Regions from separate parts of the Nocardia sp. NPDC050435 genome, predicted to be linked through region 4. Evidence: riboswitches for the same ligand, from Rfam matches in the RefSeq annotation. Region 4 holds a riboswitch; each other region holds the start of a gene.

Region 1 (5,372 bases), on a different contig from region 4:
CCGGGCCGAGCTGGTCGTCGCGGGTACGGCGGTGGCGTGGGTGCTGGCGCAGATCTGCTATCCGCTCACCGAGGGAGCCGCGCGGGACCGGGTCACCGTGCTCGTGGTGCTGCTGGCGACCGCGACGGCGCTGGCGCACGCGACGCTGACCCGCGGGGCGCGTTATGCCGCCGGGTTTCTGGTGATCGTGTCGGGGCTGGGTCTGCTGGCCGAGATCCTCGGCACCGCGACCGGGTTCCCGTTCGGCTGCTACGACTACGCGGTCGACCGGATCGGGCCCGCGCTCGCCGGGGTGCCGCTGGTCGTCCCGCTGGCCTGGACCGGCGGGGTGTATCCGGTGTGGGTCGTCGCGGGTCTGCTGGTGCGCCGGCCCGCGGCCCGGATCGGGCTGACGGCGCTCGGCGCGGTCGGCTGGGATCTGTTCCTGGATCCGCAGATGGTGGCCGCGGGGCAGTGGCTGTGGTGTGACACCGACGCCGGACTGCCGGGGCTGGAGCAGATTCCGCTGACGAACTACGCGGGCTGGTTCGGGGTCGGGCTGCTGATGGCGGGCGTGCTGACGGTGTGGGAGCGATGGTCCGGACCGCCGCGGCGGGCGTCGGTCGCGGTGCCGGTGGCGGTGTTCCTGTGGACCTGGCTCGGGTCGGCGCTCGCGCACGCGGTCTTCCTGGATCTGCCCGCGTCCGCCGCGTACGGGGCGGTCGGTATGGGGCTGCTCGGAATCCCGTTGCTGGGGTGGCTCGCCCGATCCCCGCGCGGTTAGCCGGATCGACCCGCCGTCTACGGGTTGTCGCGTGGCTATTGCGGGGTCGCGCCTGGCACGATGTGAGCCGTGCAACCTAGCCCGATGACCACACAGCCCGATGATGCCCCGGTTCCGACACCGCCGCGCCGCACCGGCGTGCGGATAGCGGGCGCTGTAGTCCTCGCGGCGCTGCTGGTGCCGATGCTCGCCGCCTGCCTGCGGGTGCAGGTGTCGATGGGTGTGTCGTCGAACGACCGGGTCTCCGGGCGGATCGTGGCCGCGGTGGTCCCGGCCGACGCGGAAGACAAAGGGCCACAGCTCAAGGCGCCCGATTCGCTGGCGGCCAAGATCCGGGTCGAGCCCTACGCCCAGGACGGGTATGTGGGCAGCAAGGTCTACTTCGAGGATCTGTCCTTCGGCGAGGTGTCCCAGCTCGGCGCGCTCTCGGAGCAGACCCAGGGCATGTTCTCGCTGAACCTGCAGCGCTCCGGCGATCTGGTCAGCCTGAGCGGGCGCATCGATCTGAAATCGGTGCCGCCGCACGGTTCCGACGTGCAGTTCACGGTGGCGTTCCCGGCGCGGGTGGCCAAGACCAACGGCAACCGCGACGACGATTCCACCGTCTCCTGGAAGCTGCCGCCCGGCGACGTGTCCACCATTCGCGCCGAGGTCAGCTACGCCGACCCCAACACCCGCTCGTTCGCGGGCTGGGCGGGCATCGTCGGCGGCATCACCCTGGCGGTCGCCGCGATCGTGGCGGCCATGGCCTACATGGATCGCAACCCGGCCGCGCCGGGCACCGGGCGGTTCTCGCTGAGCGAGTGGTGGCAGACCGTGAAAGAACACCGCTGAGTCCTCGGCCGCGCCGAGCCACGGGGATTGCTGTGAAGCCGAGTGAACTGGTCGTCCGCGCGGGGGCGGCCGGCGCGGCCGCCGGATGTGCTGTCGCGCTCTACAACCGGGTGACGATGCCGCGCCTGCCCGGGGCCGCCACGGTGGTCGAGCCGGTCACGGTGTGCGTTCCGGCGCGCGACGAGGTCGAGCGCCTGCCCGCGCTGATCGCCGATCTGCGAGCGCAGACCGGGGTGCCCGATCTGCGGGTGCTGATCCTCGACGACGCGTCCTCCGACGGCACCGGCGACGCCGCCCGCGCGGCGATCGCCGGCGACGACCGATTCCTGCTGCTCCGCGCCACCACGGGCCCCGCGCCCGGCTGGACCGGCAAGGCCGCCGCCTGCGAGCGGCTCGCCGAACTGGTGGACACGGCCGTGGTGGTGTTCCTCGACGCCGACGTCCGGCTGGCGCCCGCCGCGATCGCCGCCGCCGTCGCCGAATTGCGCGGGCGCGACGTGGCTCTGGTCTCCCCTTGGCCGGCGCAGCAGGCGGGGACGGCCGCCGAAGCCCTGGTGCAGCCGCTGCTGTGCTGGTCCTGGGCCGCGGCCCTGCCGATCACCCTGGGCAATCGCAGCCGCCGCCCGTCCACCGCGGTGGCGTGCGGTCAGTTCCTGGTCTTCGACACCGCCGCCTACCGCGCGATCGGCTGCCATCGCGCGGTGGCCGCCAGCCCGACCGAGGACCTGGACATCGCCCGCGCGCTGCGCCGCACCGGCAGGAGCACCGCGGTGGTCGCGGCCGGACGGCACGCGAGCACCCGAATGTACCGGGGCGCACGCGAACTCGACACGGGCTACACCCGCTGGCTCTGGTCCGCTTACGGCGGTTCACCTTTCGCCGCGGCGGCCGTGGGCGCGGTTGCCGCACTGAGCTATTGGGTGCCGCCGGTGGCGGCGCTGGCCGGACGCGGCGGCGTGCGTCGCGCCGGGTGCGCGGGCTATCTCGCGGCCGTCGCCGGGCGGCTGCTGGCCCGCTCCACCGAAACGGGCAGGCCCCCTGGTCTCGCCGATACCGCTGCCGCACTGGCGCATCCGCTCTCGATCGCCGCCTACGCGACCCTCACGGTGCGCTCCCACCGGGCCCGCCGCCGGGGCACGCTGACCTGGAAGCAGCGCTCACTCAACGCCTGAACGATCCGGCCGGCGTCAGGGGACCGTGGTGATGCCGACGGTCGGCAGGTAGAAGCAGGAACTGTTGCCGGTGCCGGTGGTGCCGAACACCGCCGCCAGGACGGTGCCCTTGCCCGTGTTCACCGGGACCGCGCGGATGCCGGTGGCGGGGACGGCGGCCAGGAAGAAGTCGCGGACGGCCTGCTCGGCCAGCGGGCGCAGCGGGGTGGGGACTTCCTCGGGCACCATGCCGCCGAGAACCTCGTCCAGGGTGCCCATTTCGGCGATACCGCCGCGGCGGGTGTCCAGGTTCAGCCAGGCGACGCGCATGCCGGTGACGCCGCTGCGGCCGGGATCGGAGGGGACGAAGGTGAACATGGTCTGGCCGGATTTCACGGCGTCCAGGTCCAGCCCGGGGATGACGATGTTGTGCTTCGGCCAGGGCCCCGGCACCGCGCCCGCCATGGCGGGCTTGCCCAGGGTGGCGCCCGGGCCGCCACAGAACGCCGCGGTCGGATACAGGAACGGGGTGACGCCCAGCGCCTCCAACGCGGTCAGCGCCTCGGAGCCGGCGACCGCCGAGCGATCGGCCGCCGCGCCGACGCGCGCAGGCGCGTCGTCGGCGTAGGCGGTGCCCGGGGCGGCCAGCGCGAGCCCGGCCAGCGCCAGGGCGGGCACCGGCGCGGCCAGCGCGACGGCCACCGCGGCGCGGGCGAGTCGAGCGCCGAACGACTTCGTGACGGACACGGCGGACCTCCTCGGCAGCGGGTGAGCGAGGCACCAACGGTACGTCAGCAAACCGGCGGGCCAGGCGGATTGCGGCACCGCACAGCTTCGGCGCGGCGAGTGCCGCCACTCGGCAGTCACCAACGGCCGCGACCATAATCCACGCCACCACCGCCGCCGACCAGTGCTGCGCTCACCGTGATTTCTACTCTTGCCGCCGAGTTCGCTTGCTCCCCATGATGTTCGGGCACCATCCAGAGCGATCGAGAGACCTGGCTCGCCGACGTCGCAGCAACCCCCCGGCACGCCGGGTGCGGGTGCTTCCGCCAGGACCGATGGAGGACCCGACCATGAGCACCGCCTACCGGAATACGCCGTCATGAAGTTCCTGCTTTTCACGCTGGTCACCCGGACACCGGATCCGCACACCGGCGTGCTGCCCGAGACGCACGAGCGGCTGCGGTCGGTGGTCGGGCAGGCCCGGCTGGCCGAGGAACTCGGCTACGACGGCTTCGCCGTCGGCGAGCGGCACGAGGATCCGTTCCTCTCCGCCGCGCCCCCGGTGCTGCTCAGCCACATCGCGGCCGTCACCCGGCGGATCACGCTGTTCACCGCGGTGACGACCCTGAGCCTGCTGGACCCGGTACGCGCCTTCGAGGACTACTCGACGCTGGACAACCTCGCCGGCGGCCGCCTGGAGCTGATCATCGGCAAGGGCAACGGCGCCGCGCAGGCGGAGCTTTTCCACGTCAGCACCGCCGACCAGTGGGACCGCAACCGGGAGGGCTACGAGCTGTTCCGGGCGCTGTGGGCCAGCGACCGGGTGACCTGGTCCGGCCGCTTCCGCCCGGAGCTGGTGGCGGCCAAGGCCCTGCCCCGGCCCTACCAGCCCACGATCCGGATCTGGCACGGCAGCGCCACCAGCCGCGAGTCGGTGGAATTGGCCGCACGCCATGGTGATCCGCTGTTCTCGGCCAATGTGACCAATCCGATCGAGCCCTACGCCGAGCTGGTCCGGCACTATCGCGAACGCTGGGCGCACCACGGGCACGATCCCGCCGACGCGCTGGTCGGCGCGGGCACCGCGGGCTTCCACGTGGCGCCCACCTCGCAGGAGGCGCTGGCGGTGTACCGCCCGCTCTTCGAAGCCCGCCTGGCCCTGTCGCGCCGGCTCGGCCTGCCGATCGTGTTCGAGACGCTGGCAGACTTCGCGCAGCGCTCCTCGGCGCTGATCGGCAGCCCGGAGCAGGTGCTGGACAAGGTCGGCCGCCAGCACGAGCGATTCGGGCACGAGGTGATCCACCTGTCGGCCGAACCCGACGGCCGCACCGAAGCACAGCATCGCGGCAGCCTCGAGCTGTTCCAGCAGGCGGTGGCGCCGGAGTTGCGCCGCCGCATTCCCAGTCGTCCCCTGGCCTCCGGCCGCAGTCCCGAATTCTCTGGAGTTACACCGTGATCCGCACCCGTCCTCGCTTCGCCACCCTCGTCGGCGCGCTCGCCGCGGCCAGTACCCTGGCCGCCTGCGGCAGCGACACCGGCGGCGCGGGCGGCGACGCCGGACCGCCCCAGCCCGGCGGCACCCTGCGCTACGGTCTGTCGCAGGCGCCGTCGTGCTCGGATCCCACGCAGGCGGGCAGCAACCAGACGCTCTATGTCACCCGGCAGATCGTCGACTCGCTCACCGATCAGGATCCGAAGACCGGTGAGCTGAAACCGTGGCTGGCGCGCAGCTGGGAGGCGAGCCCGGACGCGAAGGTCTTCACCTTCCGGCTGGCCGACGGCGTCACCTTCAGCGACGGCTCGCCGGTCACGGCCGAGTCGGTGCGCCAGAACTTCGATGCCGTGATCAAGCTCGGCGCCGCCAAAGCGCCGCTGGCCAACGGCTTTCTGATCAACTA
Region 2 (5,372 bases), on a different contig from region 4:
AAGGGTGCCGTCCAAATCCTGGCGGCCGGTCCGATGCACCGACCCAGCGTAGGGAGACGGCATGCCAGGCAAGTTCGATGGCATCGACTGCGACCTGTTCCCGCTGTGGACAGTGGCGGCCTACGCCTGCGGCAATGGAGCGGCCCCGGTCGGCACGGCCAGCGCCCGCGATCTGGCCATGGCGGCCGGGCTGGTGTGCGCGTATCTGCCGGTGCCCCAACCCGATTTCGCGGGCTACTACCTGATCGCCACACGCACCAACGCCTACCAGGGCCATTTCGGTAACGGCTCGGCCACGGCCACCTGGCGCAGCACCGCCGCGCACGAACCGGACGGCTGGACCGCCGGCCCGTGGAGCGTGCTCGAAACGCCGTGAGCTAGCGGTTCTCCCGCGCCAGGCGCATGGTCTCGAGCAGCAGCTTGGACACTGCGGCCGCCTCGGTGAGAAATCCGTCGTGGCCGTCGCGCGAGTGCACCACCTCGAGGCGGGCGCAACCCGGCAGCCCGTCGGCGAGTTCCTGCTGGCTGCGCAGTGGGTAGAGCCGGTCGGAATCGACGCCGCCGACCACGCACGGCACCGGCGTCGAGGCCAGCGCCGCCGCGACGCCGCCGCGGCCGCGGCCGACGTCGTGCCGGTTCATCGCCTCGGAGAGCAGCACATAGGTGGCGGGATCGAAACGGGCACAGAGCTTTTCGGCCTGATGCTCGAGGTAGCTCTGCACCGCGTACCGGCCGCCGCGCCACGGATCCTCGGTGCCCTGGGCGTGATTCTCGAAGCGGTGATCCAGCTCGCCCTCGGTGCGATAGGTCAGGTGCGCGATGCGCCGCGCCAGGCCCATGCCGGTCATCGGGGCGCGGCCGGTGCCGTGATAATCGCCGCCCTGCCAATCCGGATCCGCCTTGATGGCGGCGATCTGCGTGGTCTGCGTGCCGATCTGATCGGCGGTGGCGCGCGCACCGACCGCGAGCACCAGCGCCGCGGCGACGCGCCGCGGGGCGCCGATCATCCACTCCAGCACCCGCATACCGCCCATCGAACCGCCGACGACCGCGGCCAGGCGGTCGATGCCGAGCAGATCCATCAGGGCGATCTCCGCGGTCACCTGATCCCGGATGGAGATCTCGGGGAAACGCGAACCCCACGGATTGCCGTCGGGCGCGAGCGAGGCGGGGCCGGTGCTGCCCTTGCAGCCGCCGAGCACGTTGGTGGCGATGACACACCATTCGTCGGTGTCGATCGGCGCACCGGGCCCGACCATGCCGTCCCACCAGCCGGCCAACTGATGCAGCCCGTCGGGGGCGCCGACGACGTGCGAATCACCGGTCAGCGCGTGCTCGACCAGCACCACGTTGTCCAGCGCGGGCGAGAGCTCACCCCAGCGCTGCACCGCGAGCCGCACGTCCGGGACCACGGCGCCGTTCTCCAGGCGCACGTCCCCGATCGCGATCGTGCCGAGCCGGCCGTCCGGCGCGGGTAGTAGGCAGCGGGCGCTCGGTTCGGTCTCCACGGTCACGCCAGCCGGCCGATCGCACGGCAAACCGCGAATTTGTGGCGGTGAACTTGTGCACACATGTGGGGGCCTCCTGAACAGCGCGCTTGCTCTCGTCCCTCGAGAGCCGGGTCATCACCCGGAGCACCCCACCGCTGCTGGAGGGTTGCCGACCAGCGAGCCGGGGCTTCGCGCTGGCACTCATGACCTAACGAACATGGTAACTGGCGGTCGGTCAACCATTGAAATCATGTCGAGGCGATCGCCGTCGGGCACGGCGAAACCGCCGGTAGCGGCCCTAATCGGCGGTCGGGCCGCAACAGAGCCGGCGCAGCTCGGCCAGCGCGCCGAGCACGGTCGTGCGGGCCGCGGCGGCCGCCTGTTCCGGATCTCCGCTGAGGATCAGCTCCTCGTCCTCGGCGAAGGCGATGTGGCACATCATCTGCCAGGTCGCGATGGCCAGGCGGACGGTGAGCGAGCCGGGCGCCACCTCGAGCCGGTCGGCCAGTGCCGCACCGAGCGCCGCGGACTTGCGGTCCCCGAATTCCATCGCCCGGGTATTGACGGCCGGGCTGTTGTGCACGATGCGCTGCATCTTCTGGAAGCGGCGCAGCGAGACGGCGTCGCTCGCGTCGGCGCGCGCGCCGCGCTCGACCATGTCCAGGAAGGCGTCGCACAGCGCCTGCAGCGGGTTGCCGATCGTCGGCTGGGCCCGCAGCCGGCCGGCGACGGCCTCGCCGAAATCCTCGACCGGGCCGAGGATGATGTCCTCTTTGATCTCGAAGTACCGGTTGACCGTGCGCGGCGAGACGTCCGCGGCGTCGGCGATCTGCTCGACGGTCGTCGCCTCGAAACCGTGCTCGTCGCACAGGTCCAGCGCGACCTCGATGATCCGCGCCCGGGTCTGCTGCTTCTTGCGTTCGCGCAGTCCAGCGGGTGCCGTGGTGCCACCGCCCCGCGCTGGTCCGGGATCGGCGGCGCTGCCGGTCGATGTGTCGAGCATGCCTCACTGTAACGCAGCCCATTCCCCTAGTTGACCGGATGAGTCAAATGTCGCATCGCGACATTTTTCTCTTGACGCCAAAAGTCGCGCGGTGTCAGGATCTTCTGCGTACTTCCGAACGAACCCGAGGGAGAATCCCGTGACCCATACCGCGCCAGCGGTGGACGTTTCCGACGTTCCCGGCGAACAAGGCGGCTCGGCCCGGTGGTGGGCACTGGGCGTGATCGCCTTGGCCCAGCTCATGGTGGTGCTCGACGCCACCATCGTCACCATCGCGTTGCCCTTCGCACAACGTGACCTGCACATCAGCGACGGCAACACCCAGTGGGTGCTGACCGCCTACACCCTGATCTTCGGCGGCCTGCTGCTGCTCGGCGGCCGGCTCGCCGACTACCTCGGCCGGCGCAAGATCTTCATGATCGGCCTGGTCGGCTTCGCGGCGGCCTCCGCGCTGGCCGGTCTCGCACAGAACGGCGCGCAGCTGTTCGCGGGCCGCGGCCTGCAGGGCGCCTTCGCCGCTCTGCTCGCACCCGCGGCGCTCTCGCTGCTCTCGGTGACCTTCACCGAGGCCAAGGAGCGCGCCCGCGCGTTCGCGGTGTTCGCAGGCATCTCGGCGGGCGGCGCGGCCATCGGCCTGATCGCCGGCGGCGCACTCACCGAGTACGCGTCGTGGCGCTGGACCCTGCTGGTGAACACCCCGATCGCGATTCTCGCCCTGGTCGGCGCGTTCAGCTTCGTGATCAAGGACCTCCCGCTGCCCCGCACGGGCGGCTACGACGTGCCCGGCGCGATCACCGTCACCCTGGGCCTGATCGGCATCGTCTACGGCTTCAGCCGGGCCGCCGAGCACGGCTGGACCAGCGGCAGCACCCTCGGCCTGCTGGTCGCGGGCGTCGCGTTGCTCGCGGCCTTCGTGTTCATCGAACAGCGGTCGGCCAACCCGCTGCTGCCCTTGCGCATCCCCGGCGAGATCAACCGCGGCGGCGCACTGCTGGCCGCCCTGCTGATCCCGATCGCGATGTTCGCGATGTTCCTGTTCCTGAGCTTCTACCTGCAGAACGTGCTCGGTTACACACCGCTGAAAGCGGGCGTCGCGTTCCTGGCGTTCCCGGCCGGCATCGCCATCTCCGCGGGCGCCACCAGCGCGCTGCTGCCGAAGTTCGGCCCGCGCCCGCTGATGATCGTCGGCGCGGCGCTGGGCGTGATCGGCCTGGTGTTCCTGGCTCAGCTCAGCTTCGGCGACAGCTTCGCCACCAGCGTGCTGCCCGCGCAGTTCCTGATCGCGCTCGGCATGGGCCCGCTGTTCGTCGGCATGCAGGCCGTCGCGCTGCATCAGGTGGACGAGGCCGACTCGGGCGTGGCCAGCGCCCTGCTGAACGCGGCCCAGCAGGTCGGCGGCGCGGTCGGCACGGCCCTGCTCACCACCATCTCGGTCCAGGCCGCCAAGGACTACGTCGCCGAGCACCCCGGCATCGACAACCTGGTGGCGCGCGCGTCGATCCACTCCTACGACGTCGCCTTCTACGTCGGGGCGGGCTTCTTCCTGGCCGCCATCCCGATCATCGCGTTCATGATCCGGGACAAGCCGCAGAACCTGATCGAGGGCGCCGAGGACGGCGTGAAGATTCCCGTCCACGTCTGAACCGGGCAATAGGGTCCGCGTATCGCGAGCAACTCGCGATACGCGGACCTTGCCATTCTCAAATAATGGACAAAAGTACTAATCAGTAACTTTCGTCACCATTCTCACTCAGGGGTACTGCCGCGCCGTGAGATCGTTAGCAGCAGTACGCTTGTCTTGTTTGACCACATGGCCCGCCGACAACGCGGGGCATATACGTTGTCTGTTGGAACAGCTGGGGTCCGCTCACAAGCGTGTTCACCTGGCCGTGCAATGAGGGCACCATCCTAGGAGGACACGAAGATCCATGTCCAAGATCAAGGTTGAAGGCACCGTCGTAGAACTCGACGGCGACGAGATGACCCGGATCATCTGGCAGTTCATCAAGGACAAGCTGATCCATCCGTATCTCGACGTGAACCTCGAGTACTACGACCTCGGCATCGAGTACCGGGACAAGACAGACGACCAGGTCACGATCGACGCGGCCAACGCCATCAAGCAGCACGGCGTCGGCGTGAAGTGCGCCACCATCACCCCCGACGAGGCGCGCGTCGAGGAATTCGGGCTGAAGAAGATGTGGCGGTCGCCCAACGGCACCATCCGCAACATCCTCGGTGGCACCATTTTCCGGGCCCCGATCATTATTTCCAACGTGCCCCGGCTGGTACCCGGCTGGACCAAGCCGATCATCATCGGCCGGCACGCTTTCGGTGACCAGTACCGCGCCACCGACTTCAAGGTGCACCAGGCCGGCACCGTCACGCTGACCTTCACCCCGGAGGACGGCAGCGAGCCCATCGTGCACGAGGTCGTGAAAATGCCCGAGGACGGCGGCGTCGTCATGGGCATGTACAACTTCAAGCAGTCGATCGTCGACTTCGCGCGGGCCTCGTTCAACTACGGCCTGCAGCAGAACTACCCGGTATACCTCTCCACGAAGAACACCATCCTGAAGGCCTACGACGGCATGTTCAAGGACACCTTCCAGGAGATCTTCGACGCCGAGTTCAAGACCCAGTTCGACGCGGCCGGGCTCACCTACGAGCACCGCCTCATCGACGACATGGTCGCCTCCTCCATGAAGTGGGAGGGCGGCTACGTCTGGGCCTGCAAGAACTACGACGGCGACGTGCAGTCCGACACCGTGGCCCAGGGCTTCGGCTCGCTCGGCCTGATGACCTCGGTGCTGCTCACCCCGGACGGCAAGACCTGTGAGGCGGAGGCCGCGCACGGCACCGTCACCCGGCACTACCGT
Region 3 (5,372 bases), on a different contig from region 4:
CGATGATGGGCAGCGGGAGGGTGGCGTTGGGGTCCAGTTTCGGGAGCTGGTCGCGATGCAGCGGAAGGGTGGGCTGGTCGGTGCGGGGGAGCGGGGGCAGCGAGCGGTTGCGCGGGGGCAGGCGGTAGAAATCGCGCGCGTTGTCCTCGAGGACGGCGAACATGTCGGTGCCGACCACGTCGCAGATCAGATCGACATCGGCGTCGCGGAAGGGCCGGCCCGCGCGGGTGCCCGGCAGGTCGGTGCCGAACATCAGGGCTTGCGGATTCACCGCGTGGATGCGGCGCAGGGTGTCGGGCACGTGCATCGCCACCCGGCCGAAACCCGTCGCCTTGACCCGGGCGCCGCGATCCACCAGATCCAGCAGATACGGCAGGCTCTCCTCGGACATGCCGAGGTGATCCACCGACAGCGCGGGCAGCTTGGAGATCACCGGCTGCAACGAGGCCAGCATCGAGCCGTCGATGTAGACCTCGACATGCCAGCCCACCAGATCGTGCGCCCGCAGCGCCTGCAACGTCATGCCGGTGATGTCGGCGGCGGCGCGCTTGAGGTTGAACCGCAAGGCGCGCACGCCGATTCGATCCAGCTCGACGATCTCCTCGTCGGAGGCCTCCAGGTTCAGCGTCGTCACGCCGACCCAGCCGGGGCCCAGCTCCGCCAGCGCCGTCTTCAGGTACGTCTGATCGGTGCCCTGGAACGAGGCGCTGACCACGGCGCCACCGCCGACATCGAAGCGCGCCATGCGCTTTCGATAATCGGCGATGGTGTACGGGTCGGGCAGGTAGCCGTCGTTCTCGATCAGCGGGAACCGCGGATCGATGACGTGGACATGGGCATCGAACACTTGTACAGAATGCCTCAGTTACGGAGATTTCGCTGCCGTGGCAGGCGCTCCGGCTAGACCTTGTGCGGTTCGCTGGCGCGCAGCATGTCCTCGCGCTCGACCACCTTGACCCGCTCGCGGCCCTCCGGCTCGCCGAGGGCGCGCTCGTGCGCGTCCAGGCGGTACCAGCCCTGCCACGTGGTGAACGGGATGCCCTTGCCCTCCAGGAAGGTGGTGACGGCGTCCAGCTCCGGCTCGGGGGCCGGGGTGAAGTTCACGCTGTCGTCGAGCAGGCAGGCCACCGTCTCGTTGGCGTCGCCCTTGGTGTGGCCGATCAGGCCGACCGGGCCGCGCTTGATCCAGCCGGTGACGTAGGTGGCCGGCAGGTAGCGCGCGGCGCCGTCGGCGTCCTCGTCGGCCAGCACGCGACCGGCCTCGTTCGGCACGGTGCCCGCCTGGTCGTCGAAGGGCAGGCTGCTGATGTTCTGCGAGAGGTAGCCCACCGCGCGGTAGATCGCCTGCACGTCCCAGTCGCGGAACTCGCCGGAGCCCTTGACGTTTCCGGTGCCGTCGAGCTGGGTGCGCTCGGTGCGCAGGCCCACGACCTTGCCGTCCGCGCCGAGCACCTCGGCGGGCGACTCGAAGAAGTGCAGGAACAGCTTGTGCGGGCGGTTGCCCTGATCGCGGATCGCCCACTGCTCGAGGGTGTTGGCGACCATGTCGACCTGCTTGGAATGCCGGCGCGCGGCCTCGGAGCCGGCGTCGTAATCGATGTCCTCGGGATCGACGATGACCTCGATGGTCGGCGAGTGGTCGAGCTCGCGCAGCTCCAGCGGGGTGAACTTGGCCTGCGCCGGGCCGCGACGGCCGAAGACGTGCACCTCGACGGCCTTGTTCTCCTTCAGGCCCTGGTAGACGTTCGGCGGGATCTCGGTGGGCAGCAGTTCGTCGCCGGTCTTGGCGAGCACGCGCGCCACGTCCAGGGCCACGTTGCCGACGCCGAGCACCGCGACCTTCTCCGCGTGCAGCGGCCATTCGCGCGGCACGTCCGGGTGGCCGTCGTACCAGGAGACGAAGTCGGCGGCGCCATAGGAGCCGTCCAGATCGATGCCGGGGATCTCCAGCGCGCGGTCGGCGTTGGCGCCGGTGGAGAAGATGACCGCGTCGTAGAAGCGGCGCAGATCGTCCAGGGTGATGTCGGTGCCGTAGTCGATATTGCCGAGCAGGCGCACCTGCTCCTTGTCCAGCACCTTGTGCAGGGCGGTGATGATGCCCTTGATGCGCGGGTGATCGGGCGCGACGCCGTAGCGGATCAGACCGAACGGCGCGGGCATGCGCTCGTAGAGGTCGATGCTCACCTCGGCATCGGATTTCATCAACGCGTCGGCGGCGTAGATACCGGCCGGTCCTGCGCCCACGATCGCGATGCGGAGCGGGCGAGTGCCGGCGGCGTGAGCGTCGGCCCCGGAGGCGGCAGCCTGGGTAACCACGGAGGGGCCGGGAACGCCGCCGGTGGATTCAGCACTCTGTTCGGTCATCTCTTACGCGCACCTTCGGTCGAAAAATAATGGCGTTCTTCTTAGCCTAGGCTAAGTCGAGCGGCCGCTGCGGTTTGCCCCTGACGATGCCGACGCTGGCGCTGCTGGCTCGTAACTGCACGGCCCCCAGGTCGCTTCCCGGACACCACCGCCTCGGGTGCGGGCAGCGGGCACGGTTCCCGCGATTCTATCGGGAAGCCACCCCGGGGCTGCACGGGTGCCTCTCACCAGGGATAAGGGATCATGGCCGGATGAGCAAGCAGCAGCCAGCGCCCGAGGACGAGCCCATCGCGGTCGATCAGACCGACCAGCGGTCGATGACGCCGTTCATCGCCGCCGCGATCGTCGCCGCGATCGTGCTGATCGCCGTGTTCGCCGGCGGGCTGCTGTCCCCGGCTGAGAAAAATGTCACAGAAGCCGACCGGATCTCGGCGGCGGTGAGCAACTACGTCGGCGGGCGCGCCCAGAGCGACGAGGTGCCCGCACCGGGGACCGCGTGCGCCGGATTCGACGAGGCCAAGTCCCCGCTCGCCGCGCAGTTCGGCGCGGGCGGACGAAAGTCCGTGGAGATCGCCAGGATCGAAGGGCACAGCGTCAACGGCGACAAGGCCAAGGCCACCGTCACCACCAAGGCCGGCGACAAGGAGACCACCGAAACCTGGAATCTGGTCCGCGTCGACGGCCGCTGGCTGGTCTGCGGGTAGGTCGCGTTCCGGTGTTTGACAGCCCGGCCCCTGTCCAGGCAATCTCAGTCCAGGTCATGAGCACCAGCGCCAAGCCCCGGCTCGCTGGTCGGCAACCCTCCTCCGCGGTGGGGTGCTCCGGGTGACGACCTGGCACGCATCCGAACCCCGATGCGGCAAGTGCGGATTCACAGGAGGATCGCAATGACTTACGCCGGTGACATCACCCCGCAGCAGGCGTGGGACCTGTTGCGCGAGCACCCCGAAGCCGTCCTGATCGACGTGCGCACCGAAGCCGAATGGCGCTTCGTCGGCGTACCCGACACCACCGCGATCGAGCGCCCCACCGTGCTCATCGAATGGGTGGACGGCACCGGCGCCCGCAACCAGGCGTTCGCCGACCAGCTCGGCAAGGCCCTCGACGGCCGCGCGCCGGACGCCCCCGTGGTGTTCCTGTGTCGCTCCGGCCAGCGCTCCGCGCACGCCGCTACCGTGGCCACGCAGCTCGGCATCGCGCCCGCCTACAACGTCGACGAAGGCTTCGAGGGTCCGCTGGACGCCGCGGGCCACCGCGGCGGATCCGGGTGGCGGGCCCGCGGGCTGCCGTGGCGGCAGTCGTGAGCCCGAATTCTGTGGAGGAGCAGTCATGATCACCGGTGGTGCGTTCGACAAGCCGCTGCCCGAGGGCGTCGGCCCCGGAACCCTCAGCGTGCGCGGCGGATTGCGGCGCAGCGGATTCGAGGAGACCTCCGAGGCGCTGTACCTGAGCTCCGGCTTCGTCTACGAGAGCGCCGAAGCGGCCGAGGCGTCGTTCACCGGCGACATCGAGCACTTCGTCTACTCCCGCTACGGCAACCCGACGGTGGCCATGTTCGAGGAGCGGATGCGGCTGATCGACGGGGCCGAGGCGTGTTTCGCCACCGCCAGCGGCATGTCCGCGGTGTTCACCGCGCTCGGCGCGCTGGTCGGCGCGGGTGACCGGCTGGTGGCCGCGCGCAGCCTGTTCGGATCCTGCTTCGTCGTCTGCAACGAGATCCTGCCGCGCTGGGGCGTGGAGACCGTCTTCGTCGACGGTGACGACCTGGACCAGTGGGAGCAGGCGCTGTCGGTGCCGACCCAGGCGGTGTTCTTCGAGACGCCCGCCAACCCCATGCAGACCCTGGTCGACGTGCGCCGGGTCACCGAGCTCGCGCACGCGGCCGGCGCGAAAGTGGTGCTGGACAACGTCTTCGCCACCCCGCTGCTGCAGCGCGGCTTCGACCTGGGCGCCGACATCACCGTGTACTCCGGCACCAAGCACATCGACGGTCAGGGGCGCGTGCTCGGCGGCGCCATCCTGGGCCCGCAGGACTACATCGACGGCCCGGTGAAAAACCTGATGCGCCACACCGGCCCGGCATTGAGCCCGTTCAACGCGTGGACCTTGCTCAAGGGGCTGGAGACGATGCCGTTGCGCGTCCGCCAGTCGGCCGATTCCGCGCTGCGCGTCGCGAAGTTCCTGGAGGACAACAAGTCCGTGAACTGGGTGCGCTACCCGTACCTGGAATCGCACCCCCAGTTCGACCTGGCCCGAAGCCAGATGAGCGGCGGCGGCACCGTCGTCACCTTCGAGCTGAACGCGCCCGCCGACGAAGCCAAGAAGCGCGCCTTCGAGGTGCTGAACCGTCTGCGCATCGTCGACATCTCCAACAACCTCGGCGACGCCAAGACCCTGATCACCCACCCTGCCACCACCACCCACCGCGCCATGGGCCCCGAGGGCCGCGCCACCATCGGGCTCACCGACGGCGTCGTGCGCATCTCCATCGGCCTGGAGGACGTGGAGGATCTGCTCGAGGACCTGGACCACGCCCTGAGCTGAGCGCTAATTCTGCGGCGGCGGCAAACGCCGCAGGATTTCGTCGAACTTGGTGTTCATCTCGGTCTCGAGGCTGTCGAACCGTGTCCCCAGCCCGTCGAACCGTGTCTCGAGGCCGTCGAACCGTGTCTCCAAGCCGTCGAACCGCGTCTCCAGGTTGTCGAATCGCGTCTCCAGCCCGTCGAACCGCCTCTCCAAGCCGTCTATCCGCGCCCCCAAGCCATCGATCTTGCTGTTCAGGCCGGTCTGGACGTCCTCGATTTTGATGGCGAGGTTGGTGACGGTCAGCTGAATCTGCGAGACCTTCTCGTCGAGGCTGTCCAGCCGTCCGTTGATCGAGGCGAGCGTGGCGGGATCGCGCCCGGCTTGGATGTCCATGCGTGCCTCCAGGTTCGCTACCCGAGATTCGAGATCGGTCATGTCGAGTTCCCCTCCAGCGATCGTACTGGCGCGGGTCTGCCCGCGCG
Region 4 (5,372 bases):
GCACTGCTCCCGGAGGGCATGCGCACGCCGACCCGATCCCCGGCCCGCACGCCCGCCGCGGCGAGCCGGCCGACCACCATGTCGACCTCGTTGAGCAGTTCCAGGTAGCCGAGCACCGTCTCGCCGTCGTCGAGGGCCGGGGCGTCCGGATAGGTGTCGGCGGTGGCGGCCAGCACGTCCACCAGCGTGCGGGCCGGCGGGGCAAGAGTGCCGCGCAGCAACGGATTCGGTAGCACGTCCTCGCCCGCTACCTCATCGACCTCCGGCTGGAGCATGCGTCCTGCCCACCTCTCATAGACCTACCTAGCGCAGACGGCATCTTGCACGACCAGGGTTACCAGTGGGCAAACACATCGGGTGCCCAACGGTCCACCGTACCTCCGGATACGGTCGGCGGCCGTTGACCGAACCGCGCGGTCGGTGCCGGTCGGCGTACGTTTTTCGAGAGGTGAGCGACGCGGCAGCTACCCGCGGCCGATCAGACCGCCGAGGCGGCGGTGCCGATCCCGAGCGCCGCCAGGACGCCCGCCGAAACCTGCTCCAGCCGCTCACGCACCGCGGGCCGCCGCAGCATCGCCACGGCCCGGGAGGCGAGCAGTGCGACCAGCACCATTTCCACCGCGGCGATGGCGGATTCGATGGCGCCGAGCGCGAGGGTGTTGACGAAGGTGACCTCGGACAGGAACTGCGGCAGCACGGCCAGATAGAACAGCCCGACCTTCGGGTTGAACAGGCACGAGATCACCCCGGCGGCAAATGCCGAGCGAACCGAGGCCGGTGCGGCCGGCCTCCCCTGCGCCGCGGTCGGCTCCGCGTCCGCCGCCGCGGCTTCCCGCCGCTGCTTGCGCAGGTCGATCAGGGCCCGAATACCCAAGTACAGCAGGTACATTCCGCCGATCACCTTGAGGGCGCGGTAGGCCGTGGCGGACTGTTCCAGCAGCGCGGCCACGCCCGCCGCGACCACCAGCGCCCAGACGATCCCGCCCAGCGCCGAACCCAGGGCGGCGGCGATACCCGGGCGGGCATCGGCGAGCGAGTAACGCAGGACCAGGAAGGTGTCCGGGCCCGGGGTGAGCGACAGCAGGATGCACAGGCCCACGAAGCTGAGCAGCAGGGAGATCGTCACCCCTCCATGGGACCGCATCCCGCCATCAATTGCAACCTTATTCTTTTTTCTGCATATCCATGCAGCGACGCGGTGGCGAAACAGGGTGGTTGACAGCGCGCCGCCGCGTCTGCCACTCTCGGTTCAGGTCATGAGTACCAGCGCTAAGCCCCGGCTAGCTGGTCGGCAACCCTCCTCCGCGGCGGGGTGCTCCGGGTGACGACCCGGCCGTTCGCCAAACCTGGCGCGGCAAGCGCGGACTCGACAGATCTCTCGATTGCGGGTCCCCGAACCGACGGGATTTACGTGACGACTGCTGTGGCCACCCAGACCTGCGCCCCGCTCGCCCGGGTCTCCGGCGACGATCTGCAGGTACCGCTCGTCCAAGGCGGCACCACCACCTACGCCAACTTCGACTACGCGGCCAGCGCCCCGGCATTGGCCCAGGTCACCGACCGGGTGCAGGCGCTGCTGCCGTTCTACGCCAGCGTGCACCGCGGCGCGGGGTACGCCTCGCGCATCTCCACCGAGTGCTACGAGGCCGCACGCGGTTCGGTGTCCCGGTTCCTCGACGCGGCCGACGACCAAGTCGTGGTGTTCACCCGCAACACCACCGACTCGCTGAACCTGCTCGCCTCCTGCGTCCCCGGCGACACCGTGGTGCTCGACATCGAGCACCACGCCAACTTCCTGCCCTGGACCAGGCACGGCCGTCGCGTCGTGCGCGCCGCCGGCACCCTCGAGGAGACCATCCGGCTGCTGGTCGCCGAGCTGTGCAGCAAGCCCGCCGCGCTGCTCGCCGTCACCGGCGCCTCCAACGTCACCGGCGAGGTGCTCCCGCTGGAGCGGCTCGCCCAGATCGCGCACCAGTGCGGCGCCCGCATCCTCGTCGACGCCGCCCAGCTCGCGCCGCACCGCCGAATCAGCCTGCGCGACACCGGCATCGACTACCTGGCGTTCTCCGGCCACAAGCTCTACGCGCCGTTCGGCGCGGGCGTGCTGGTCGGCCGCCGGGATTGGCTCGATCAGGCGGAGCCCTACCTGGCCGGCGGCGGCGCGGTCCGCGAAGTCGGCACCACCGGCGCGCAGTGGGCGGCCGCGCCGCAGCGGCACGAGGCCGGCTCCCCCAATGTCCTCGGCGCGGCGGCGCTCGCCGCGGCGTGTGACGCCCTGTGTCAGATCGACCCCGGCACCTTGATCGACCACGAACGCACCCTCGCCACCCGGCTGTGTGACGGGCTCGACGCGATCCCCGGCGTCACCCGGCTGCGGCTGTGGACCGACAGCCCCGACATCGTCGGCATCGTCGCCTTCACCCTGGACGGCTTCGCCCCCGGCGAGGTTGCCGCCTACCTCTCCGCCGAACACGGCATCGGCGTGCGCGACGGCCGCTTCTGCGCGCACCCGCTGCTCGCCCGCCTCGGTCTCGACGGCGCGCTGCGCGCCAGCGTCGGCCTCGGCACCTCGGCCGCCGACGTCGATCGGCTCGTCCGGGCCCTCGCCGACCTCGTCACGAACGGCCCGGCCTGGCAGTACGCGAAGACCGACGGCCTGTGGAATCCGGCTCCCGAGACCCGCCCCTTCGCCGCCGACGCGAACGTCGGCGCGGCGCCCTGCACGATCTGAAACGCGAACCCGTCGCCGCCCGGCGCCGCGCGAACGGCCCGGGTCTACGCTGTGCGGCGATGGGTACGCCGCAGACGAGACACAGCTATGCGGGGCAGTCGGTCCCGGAGCGCCGGGCCGAGCGCCGGGCGCTGTTCATCGAGGCGGCCCTGACCGTGTTCGCGACCAAGTCGTACGCGAAAAGCTCGGTGACCGAGATCTGTTCGACGGCCGGGCTGTCGCGCCGGCAGTTCTACGAGGAGTACTCGAGTCGGGAAGAACTGCTCGTCGCCGCCTACGACGCCGCCCAGCGCGCCGCGCGGGACGCCGTCACCGCGGCGCTGGCCGAGACCACCGGGGGCACGGCCCGGGAACTGGTCACCGTGGGTTTGACCGCCTACCTCCAGGCGATGGTCAGCGACCTGCGCCGGGCCAAGGTCGCCTACGTGGAGATCGTCGGCGTCAGCGACCAGGTGGAACAGCACCGCCTCGAGGTCCGCGACGAATGGGCGCGCACCATCGAGGCCATCGCCGCCACCGTGCCCGATGTCCGCGCCCCGGAGTGCGGCTGGCCCACGGCGATGGCGGGCTTCATCGGCGCGCTCAACGGCGCGGCCCACCACTGGTGCATGGACGAGCGGCGGCCGCCGGTGCGCGCGCTCGTCGACATGCTCGCGACTCTGCTGTTCGCCCTGCTGATACCCGTTACCGACGGGTAATTGCGATCCCGGTCACGTCTGTGCCATAGTGACGCACACCATTGAGACGCTAGTGTCTCAATGCGGAACGAGAATGTGGGTCGACGATGACCAGGTGGAAATCACACACGCTGCGACGCACCGCGGCGTTGGTCGTGGGTGTGTTCGCGGTACTCGCCGGAACCAGCACGGCCGTGGCCGAACCCGAACCGGCCGCACCCGCGCAGCCCGCCATCCAGGGCGCGCCGACCATCCCGCTGCCGCCGGAGTTCGACACCGGCTTCTACAACCCGCCCGCCGACGTGGTCGCGAACACCGCCCCCGGCGGACTGATCGCGATCCGGCAGATCAACGTGGCCAACCTCGGGATCATCCCGCTCAACGTGGACGCCTGGCTGGTCTCCTACCGCTCGAACAACACCGCCGATCAGCCCATCGCGGCCGTCGCCACCCTGCTCAAGCCGCGCGGCGTCGCCCCGGAACCGCGCAAACTGCTGTCGGTGCAGATCGCCGAGGACTCCCTGGCCAACTACTGCGCGCCGTCCTACGCCGTGCAGCTGGGCTCCGTCGCCACCTTCGCCGGGCAGGTCGTCGCGCCCGCGGAGTTCGTCTTCGCGCAGGCGGCGCTGCAACAGGGCTGGGCCGTGGTGCTGCCCGACCACCAGGGCCCGAACTCCGCCTACGCCGCCGGGCCACTGGCCGGGCGGATCACCCTCGACGGCATTCGCGCCGCCACCACCTTCGAACCGCTGGGCGTCGGCCCGACCGCGCCGGTCGGCCTGTACGGCTACTCCGGCGGCGCCCTGGCCACCCAGCACGCCGCCGAACTGAAGCAGAGTTACGCCCCGGAACTGAACGTCGTCGCCTCGGCCACCGGCGGCAACGGTCCCGACCTGGGCGCCGCGCTGGAGATGGCGAGCAACCAGGCCACCGCCGCGCTGGTCCTGGCCGCGGTGATCGGATTGACCCGCGAATACCCGTATTTCGCCGAGTACATCGATCGCAATATCGACCCGCTCGGCCGCGCGCTGATGATCGCCAAGGGCCCGCTGTGTGTGCAGTACCAGTCCATGCTGCTGCCCTTCGTGAATCTGAAAGGGCTGCTGTGGAGTTCGGCCGGTGATCCGATGCAGGCGCCGGCGGTCCAGCGCGTCATCGAGGAGACCCGGCTCGGCAAGACGGTGCCGGACATGCCGATGTTCGTCTGGCATTCGCGCTGGGACGAGATCCTGCCGCTCGGCGCGGCCAACACCATGGTCGACGCCTACTGCGCCGACCCCCGCGCCCAGGTGCAGTACACCCGCGACTGGGCCAGCGAGCACATCGTCGCCGAGGTCAGCGGCGGACCCGCCGCCCTGCTCTGGCTGCGCGACCGGCTCAACGGCGTTCCGGCGCAACCGGGTTGCAGCACCAGCGATGTCACCTCGATGGCCGCGGCGCCCGGCGTCCTGCCCTACGCCGGCTCGGTGCTCGGCGAAACCGTGATGTCGTTCTTCGGCAAGCCGATCGGCGCCTGATCGGACCGACGAAGGCGGGGCAGGCAAGCGCCTGCCCCGCCTTCGTCGTTTCCGCCTGGCTGGTCGGCCCCGGAACGCGAGCCGACGGCTGGGACCCCCTTCTTCCCAGCCGTCCGCGATGGCGACCGCATGACCCACGACGCTGTAGGTCGATGCGACGCAAATCCATGAAACAAGGGGTGCGGGCCGCCCAGCAAGATCAACCACTACCCCAGCCGTGGGGTACCTCCGGGGCAACTACCCTGGCTCGGGGACACGAACCTAGGAAGTGATCGGGTGTACGGCGAGATCTACGGAGACGGTGAACCACTCGCCCCGCCGACGCTGGGTGAATACGTGCGAATGCGGCGCAGGGCAGCGGGTTTGACGCAGGAGGGCCTGGCGAAGCTCGCCCACACGCACAAGGGCTACATCGCGAAGATCGAACAGGGCGACCGCGCCGCCGCC

The links. A riboswitch is a leader RNA that binds a small molecule or an ion and turns the genes downstream of it on or off. The one in region 4 is predicted to bind S-adenosylmethionine.
Region 1: it holds a riboswitch for S-adenosylmethionine, as region 4 does, so the genes downstream of both, AB0I43_RS12045 (LLM class flavin-dependent oxidoreductase) here and AB0I43_RS28050 (aminotransferase class V-fold PLP-dependent enzyme) in region 4, are expected to answer to the same signal.
Region 2: it holds a riboswitch for S-adenosylmethionine, as region 4 does, so the genes downstream of both, AB0I43_RS22860 (homoserine O-acetyltransferase) here and AB0I43_RS28050 (aminotransferase class V-fold PLP-dependent enzyme) in region 4, are expected to answer to the same signal.
Region 3: it holds a riboswitch for S-adenosylmethionine, as region 4 does, so the genes downstream of both, AB0I43_RS39800 (rhodanese-like domain-containing protein) here and AB0I43_RS28050 (aminotransferase class V-fold PLP-dependent enzyme) in region 4, are expected to answer to the same signal.

The regions. Positions count from the first base shown of each region.
Region 1 is NZ_JBFAJW010000003.1:746,837-752,208, reverse strand. It holds gene AB0I43_RS12065 (carotenoid biosynthesis protein) at 1-763, shown strand, start outside; gene AB0I43_RS12060 (DUF3153 domain-containing protein) at 947-1,597, shown strand; gene AB0I43_RS12055 (glycosyltransferase family 2 protein) at 1,624-2,769, shown strand; gene AB0I43_RS12050 (hypothetical protein) at 2,785-3,495, opposite strand; SAM riboswitch class I at 3,722-3,816, shown strand; gene AB0I43_RS12045 (LLM class flavin-dependent oxidoreductase) at 3,854-4,930, shown strand; gene AB0I43_RS12040 (ABC transporter substrate-binding protein) at 4,927-5,372, shown strand, end outside.
Region 2 is NZ_JBFAJW010000007.1:286,755-292,126, reverse strand. It holds gene AB0I43_RS22865 (hypothetical protein) at 62-376, shown strand; gene AB0I43_RS22860 (homoserine O-acetyltransferase) at 378-1,514, opposite strand; SAM riboswitch class IV at 1,589-1,699, opposite strand; gene AB0I43_RS22855 (TetR/AcrR family transcriptional regulator) at 1,789-2,493, opposite strand; gene AB0I43_RS22850 (MFS transporter) at 2,633-4,135, shown strand; gene AB0I43_RS22845 (NADP-dependent isocitrate dehydrogenase) at 4,422-5,372, shown strand, end outside.
Region 3 is NZ_JBFAJW010000021.1:201-5,572, reverse strand. It holds gene AB0I43_RS39815 (amidohydrolase family protein) at 1-847, opposite strand, end outside; gene AB0I43_RS39810 (FAD-dependent oxidoreductase) at 901-2,253, opposite strand; gene AB0I43_RS39805 (hypothetical protein) at 2,616-3,068, shown strand; SAM riboswitch class IV at 3,121-3,236, shown strand; gene AB0I43_RS39800 (rhodanese-like domain-containing protein) at 3,252-3,668, shown strand; gene AB0I43_RS39795 (O-succinylhomoserine sulfhydrylase) at 3,694-4,908, shown strand; gene AB0I43_RS39790 (hypothetical protein) at 4,912-5,372, opposite strand, start outside.
Region 4 is NZ_JBFAJW010000009.1:448,238-453,609, forward strand. It holds gene AB0I43_RS28040 (Pls/PosA family non-ribosomal peptide synthetase) at 1-275, opposite strand, end outside; gene AB0I43_RS28045 (LysE family translocator) at 479-1,126, opposite strand; SAM riboswitch class IV at 1,253-1,367, shown strand; gene AB0I43_RS28050 (aminotransferase class V-fold PLP-dependent enzyme) at 1,412-2,731, shown strand; gene AB0I43_RS28055 (TetR/AcrR family transcriptional regulator) at 2,791-3,429, shown strand; gene AB0I43_RS28060 (lipase family protein) at 3,516-4,925, shown strand; gene AB0I43_RS28065 (helix-turn-helix domain-containing protein) at 5,202-5,372, shown strand, end outside.